Linked DNA regions of Pseudoduganella dura. The protein of the gene in region 2 interacts with the protein of the main gene of each other region in a pairwise test. Links are inferred from orthologs where the notes say so. Each region holds a gene or a part of one and is shown on either strand. Other genes may lie near its edges.

Region 1 (3,315 bases), 1.3 Mb from region 2 along the record:
GAACGTCGATACCGGCTGCTCGGCGACCAGCACGGCCTTGCCGGCCTCCTTGTCGGGGAATTTGTCCGTGCCTCCGGGCAGGAAAACGGGGCCGGGCACGATGTACGGCGCGTGTGGTGCCCGCAAGGCGATCATCGGCCGCGCCGTGCCGGGCGCCACGCCCGCCATGCCGCCGAACGAAGGCGCGGGAGCCGGGGGAGCGGGCGGGGCGGGAGGCGTGACGGGGGCGGCGGGAGCGGCGGGATGGGTCATGTCCGGCCCCGGCGACGGCGCCGGCGCGGCAACGTCGGCCTGGCGGCTGGTATCGGTACTGCAGGCGGAAAGCAACAGCATGATACTGCCGAGTGCGGCAGCGGTGGGGACGGGGAATTTCATGGCGGGCCTCACGGAGTGGGAACTCCGGCCAACATGCCAAAAAGGCATTGCCCGGTCAACCGGCGTTACAACTCGCAACGGGTGCGGGCCGCGAAAGACTGGCGGAAGGCAGAAAGAGTCGAACTTACAGAGGAACGTCTGACGCCCCTCACCGGGTTTGAAGCCCGGCCCCATCACCGGATGAGAATGCCTTCCTCGGTGTGCAACGCCACGGCATCAACCGGGGTCGGGCCAGTGCGCGTTGGGCCGCACCAGGTGGCTGTTGCGGACGCGGCGAGTATAGCCGACGCGGTCGAAATACTCCAACACCTGGATCGCGCGCTTGCGGCCCAGGTTCGTGGCGTCGCGGAAGCTGGCGGCCTGCGTGTCCGGCAGCGTGGCGACGATACGCGCCATCTCCGCCAGCGCACGCGGGTGATAGAACAGGTCCGGCACCACCTGCGACAGCTGGCCGGCGCGGGCCAGCTTGCGCAGCAGCCGCCGCACCTCGTCTTCCGGCACGCGGCAGTCCTTCGCCAGGTCGCGCACCCACGGCGGGTCGAACCGGCCCTGGCCGATCGCCGCCAGCAGCGGCGCGGCCAGCGCCTCCTCTTCCTGCGTCAGCGCCACGCTGTGGCCCGGCAGGTGCAGGCTGTGGCCGCGCTGCGCGATCGTGCCGGCCGCCAGCATCCGCGCCGCCAGCGCGGACCACAGCGCGTCTTCCGCATCCGGCTGCGCCATCCGTTTCAGGCGCCACAGCTCGGGGCCGGCGTCGTCCGGCTGCTTCGCGTGGAAGCCGGCCAGCGCTTCGAGTACCGATCGTTCCAGCCCCGCCAGTGCCGCTTCGGCGATCCACAGTTCGTCGCCGCCGGACAGCGGCAACCGCAGGCAACCCGGCGGCAACGGCATCGCGTCGACCGGCAGCTGTGTCAGGCGTACCAGCGTGGCCGCGCGCGCACCCTGCGGGCTTTGCGCCAGCAGTGCCGACACGTCGCCGCTGTCCACGTAGGCCTGCAGCGCATCGAGCCACGCCAGCCGCGCGGGACTGCGGCGCTTGCGCGCGGCGCCGAACGGGTCGAGCACGATGCCGCCGCCGATCGTGTGCGTGGCCTGCGCATTGCGCACGACGAAGCGGTCGCCCGGCATCGCGTGCACCGGCACGTCGAACACCAGTTGCGCGCGCGCGGGCAGGCCCGGCTGCACGGTATCGGCGTCCAGCGGCACGATGTGCGCGGTGTGGTGGGAAGCGCCAAGGTGCACGTGCACCGGCGACCATGCTTTCAGCACGCCGCTTTTCGCGCCACCCGCCAGCGTGAGCCGCGCGTCGAGCCTTTCCGAACAGGCGGCAAGGGCCGGGGCGACGATCCACGTGCCCCGTTCGATGTCTTCCTTCGCCACGCCGGCCAGGTTCAGCGCCAGCCGCTGGCCGCCATGGCCCTCGGTGGCGCTGCGGCTTTGCGCATGCATGCCGCGCACGCGCGCCTGCCCGCCGCCCGGGGCCAGCGCCAGCACGTCGCCGACCGCCACGCGGCCGGACAGCGCCGTGCCGGTGACCACCGTGCCCTGGCCGGACAGCGTAAACACGCGGTCGACGCCGAGCCGGAACAGGCGGCGGTCGTCGCGCGACGGCAGCGCGCGTGCCACATCGGACAGATGCCGGAGCAGGGCGGCCACGCCGGGGTCGCCCGGCTGCGTGGCGGCGGTGCGGAACATGGGGGCGCCCGAGAACGGCGTGCCGGCCAGCAGCGCGGCGATGTCACGCTCCACGGCGGCGATGCGCTGCGCATCGGCGCGATCGGTTTTCGTCAGCGCCACGGCGCCGCGGCGCACGCCCAGCAACTGCAGGATGGCGAGATGCTCGACGGTTTGCGGCATGATGCCGTCGTCGGCGGCGATCACCAGCAGCGCGCAGTCGATGCCGGTCACGCCGGAGGCCATCGTGCGGATGAATTTCTCGTGGCCCGGCACGTCGATCACGCCGAGTATGTCGCCGCCCGCCAGCGGCAGGTAGGCATAGCCCAGCTCGATCGAGATGCCGCGCGCCTTTTCCTCTTTCAGGCGGTCGGTGTCGACGCCCGTCAGCGCCCGGGTCAGCGTGGTCTTGCCATGGTCGATATGGCCCGCGGTACCGACGATCATGCGGCCGCGCCTTTCAGCAGCGGCAACTGCCCGGCGAACTCCTCCGCATGCGCCTCTTCGAGGCAGCGCAGGTCCAGCCACAGCGTATCGTCGGCGATGCGGCCGATCACCGGGACAGGCAGGCCGCGCAGCCGGCGTTCCAGCACGCCGAGGGGATTGCCGCGCGTGCCGGGCGCGGCCCGCACCGCCAGGCCGAAGCTGGGCAGCACGTCCACGGGCAGGGCGCCGCTGCCGATCTGGCTCGTCACGGGTTCGGCGGCCACCGTGTAGCTGTCGCCCAGCGCTTCCTGGAACGGCACCTGCAGCCTCGCGGCCAGCGCGCGCATCGCCTGCGCGGGGCGGGTCAGCAGGCGCAGCGTGGTCAGGCGCTCCGCCAGCAGGTCCGGCGCGTGGTACAGCGCCAGCACCGGCTCCAGCGCGGCGAGCGTGAGCTTGCCGACGCGCAGCGCGCGCTTCAGCGGATTTTTCTTGATCGCCGCGACCAGGTCGCGGCGCCCGGCGATGATGCCGCACTGGGGGCCGCCCAGCAGCTTGTCGCCGCTGAAGGTGACGAGATCGGCGCCGCCTTCGATGGTTTCCCGCACCGTGGTCTCATGGGGCAGGCCGTATTTTTCCAGGTCCACCAGCGTGCCGCTGCCCAGGTCCACCGCCACTGGGAGATTGCGTTCGCGCGCCAGCGGCACCAGTTCGGGCAACGTCACTTCCTTGGTAAAGCCGGTGATCGCGTAGTTGCTGCAGTGCACCTTCATCAGCAGCGCGGTGGCGCCGTTGATGCCATCCGCGTAATCCTTCAGGTGCGTGCGGTTGGTGGCGCCCACTTCG
Region 2 (3,105 bases):
TGTGCGGATCGTCCTGGATGTGGCCGTTGACGACGCCCAGGTTGTACTGCCCGCCGGCGATCTCGCTGGCGATCGCCGCCACCGTGGGATCGAGGCTGGCCAGGCGGGCCGCCTCGGCGTTCGACGCGACGGCGCGCCGCTCCACGTGCGGATAGTTCTCGTTGAGCCAGACCTGGCACTGCGCCAGCGCCTGCGAATGCGCGCAGATGGCGGTGACGCCCTCCATCGTGCCGGTCTTCGTCATCAGGCTGTGGTGCACGGCGATGGCCACTTCGCCGCTGATGATCAGCGGTGTCTGCAGCAGCAGGTCGAGCGTGCGGTTGATCGCGCCTTCGGACGAGTTCTCGACCGGGACGACGCCGAATTCGGCGGTGCCGGCCTCGGTGGCGCGGAACACCTCGTCGATCGACGCGCACGGCAGCCCTTCGACCGCATGGCCGAACTGCTGGTACACGGCCTGCTCGCTGAATGTGCCGGCCGGGCCCAGATAGGCGACGGTGACGCGCTTCTCCAGTGCCCGGCAGGCCGACATGATCTCGCGGAAGATCGTTTGCGCCTCGGCGTCGCCGATCGGGCCGGGGTTGCGCTCGGCCACGCCGCGCAGCACCTGCGCTTCGCGCTCGGGACGGAACACCGGCGCGTTGGTTTCGGCTTTTACATGCCCCACTTCCTGCGCGACCTTGGCGCGCTGGTTCAGCAGGGACAGGATCTGCGCATCGATCGAATCGATCTGGTCGCGCAGGGGTTTCAGTTTGTCTGTCATGGTTGGCTTTGATCTTTGCGAAACGCCGGCCGGAGCCGGCAAATGCAAGTGAGAGTTACCGGCGGAGGCCCGGCCTTGCAAGGCCGGACCGTTCAGCAGGCGCAGAGCATGCTCCGCGAAGGTTCAGCCTTACATGGCTGAACCGCTCAGCAGGCGTAGAGCGTGCTCTACGAAATCCCTGCCTCGCCCCCTGCCTCACCGCCCCGCGAACTCGTTCAGGTAATCGACCAGCGCCTGTACGCCTTCGATCGGCATCGCATTGTAGATCGATGCGCGCATGCCGCCGACGGACTTGTGGCCCTTCAGCTGCAGCAGGCCGCGCGCCTTGGCGCCGGCGAGGAATGCTTCGTTCTGCGATTCGTCGCGCAGGTAGAACGGTATGTTCATCCGCGAACGGTATGGTGGGGCGACGCGATTCCGGTAAAAATCGTCCGCATCCAGTGCCGCGTACAGCAGCCCGGCCTTTTCGATATTGCGTTGCTCCATCGCCGCCACGCCGCCGTTCTTCAGCAGCCACTGGAACACCAGGCCGGCGATATAGATGCCGTAGGTGGGCGGCGTGTTGTACATGGATTCGTTGTCGGCCACGTTCCTGAAATCGAACGCGGACGGGCAGACCGGCAATGCGTGCCCGATCAGGTCGTCGCGCACGATGACGACGGTCACGCCGGCCGGGCCGATGTTCTTTTGCGCGCCGCCGAATATCAGGCCGTATTTTGCCACGTCGACCTGGCGCGACAGGATGTGCGACGACATATCGGCCACGATCGGCACGCCGGCCGGCACATCCGGCACAAAATCGATCTCGACGCCGTCGATCGTCTCGTTGGTGCACAGATGCAGGTAGGCCGCATCCGGCGTCAGGTTCCACTCCGACTGCGGCGGCACCGTCGTGAAGCCGCTGGCCTCGGCCGAGGCGGCCACGTTCACCTTCGCGTAGCGTGCCGCTTCCTTGATCGACTTGCCGGACCACGAACCGGTGCGGATGAAGTCGATCGTCGCGCTCTCGCCTTTCCTGCCCACCAGGTTCAGCGGGATCACGGCATTCTGCGACAGTCCGCCGCCCTGCATGAACAGGATGCGGTAGTTGTCCGGCACGGCCAGCAGCTCGCGCAGGTCGCGCTCGGCGGCGCGGTAGATCGAGATGAACTCGGGGCCGCGGTGGCTCATCTCCATCACCGACATGCCGCTGCCGTGCCAGTCCAGCATTTCGGCGGCGGCCTGCTGCAGCACTTCTTTCGGCAGCACGGCCGGGCCGGCGGAGAAGTTGTAGATCGTGCTCACGGTGTTTCCTTATTTCTGTTTCTGGTTCAGTTCCTGCATCAGCTTGTTCATGCGCGGCGTGATGATCTGCTGCCCGACCTGCATGCCTTCGCCCATCAGTTGCGGCATCAGGCGCAGCGACTTGACGCCCACCGGCGTCTTGTAGAAGGTGGCCAGCTGGCGCATCTCGTCGACCGTGTAGTGGCGCGCGTAGATCGGCACCATGGCTTCGAGCATCTCGTCCACCAGCGCCGGGTCGGCGTACATGCGGCCGATCGCGTCCACCACCTTCGGCAAGCCCTGCTCCAGCTCGGCCAGCTTTTTCGTGCGCTCCGCATCGGACAGTTTCGGATCGTTGCGCACCGCGCCCTCGGCGCCGGACTTGATCATGGCCGGCATCGCGGCGGTCATCTGCCTGAACGATGCCGACACCACGTTACGGTAATCCATGGCCACCAGCAGCTCGCGCACGGCGGCGGCGGCGGCGGGATCGACGGCGGCCTGGGCGGCCGGCGCCGGGACGGCGGCCTGGGCCAGCGCGGACGAACTGGCGGTGGAAGCAACAGCGGCAACGGACAACAACAGGACTGCGGCGATTTTTTTCATATTCTTATGCACATTTCGTTGGTCTGAAAAACCGCGGGCCCGTTCGATCGCTCGGACGGGCCCGCGGGCTGGCTTATTCCGCTGGAGAATCGTCGGCTGGCAAATCGTCTCCGGCCGCATCGTCGTCCGCAGAATCGTCGCCCGCGGAATCGTCGTCCACGGTACCGGCGGCGCCCGCCACGACCGGCATCTCGGCGGCCGCTTCGATCAGGCTTTCCACCTCGTCCGCATCCGGCTCGACGATGCGCTGCAGGCCGGACAGGTGCGTGCCGTCCTCGACGGCGATCAGCGTGACGCCCTGCGTGGCGCGGCCCATCTCGCGGATCTCGGACACGCGGGTACGGATCAGCACGCCGCCGGTCGTGATCAGCATGATCTCGTCGTTCGGTTCGACCAGCGTGGCGGCAACGACTTTACCGTTGCGCTCGCTCGTCTGGATCGCGATCATGCCCTTGGTGCCGCGGCCGTGGCGG

The links.
Region 1: the proteins of serC (region 2) and selB interact in binary tests that used the Escherichia coli proteins (3 or more experiments, as listed by UniProt). The link is inferred for Pseudoduganella dura from one-to-one orthologs.

The regions. Positions count from the first base shown.
Region 1 is NZ_WNWM01000002.1:208,166-211,480, reverse strand. The notes cover bases 43-3,042. They hold selB (selenocysteine-specific translation elongation factor), read right to left. Parts: upstream 2,494-3,042; coding sequence 592-2,493; downstream 43-591. Other genes in these bases: selA (L-seryl-tRNA(Sec) selenium transferase), read right to left, coding at 2,490-3,042; GJV26_RS01070 (vWA domain-containing protein), read right to left, coding at 43-375. Outside these bases: more of GJV26_RS01070, read right to left, coding at 1-42; more of selA, read right to left, coding at 3,043-3,315. UniProt on the Escherichia coli protein: Translation factor necessary for the incorporation of selenocysteine into proteins. It probably replaces EF-Tu for the insertion of selenocysteine directed by the UGA codon. SelB binds GTP and GDP.
Region 2 is NZ_WNWM01000002.1:1,519,351-1,522,455, forward strand. What follows is about bases 4-2,793. They hold serC (3-phosphoserine/phosphohydroxythreonine transaminase), read right to left. Parts: upstream 2,048-2,793; coding sequence 959-2,047; downstream 4-958. Other genes in these bases: pheA (prephenate dehydratase), read right to left, coding at 4-763; GJV26_RS06785 (DUF2059 domain-containing protein), read right to left, coding at 2,057-2,632; gyrA (DNA gyrase subunit A), read right to left, coding at 2,706-2,793. Outside these bases: more of pheA, read right to left, coding at 1-3; more of gyrA, read right to left, coding at 2,794-3,105. UniProt on the Escherichia coli protein: Catalyzes the reversible conversion of 3-phosphohydroxypyruvate to phosphoserine and of 3-hydroxy-2-oxo-4-phosphonooxybutanoate to phosphohydroxythreonine. Is involved in both pyridoxine and serine biosynthesis.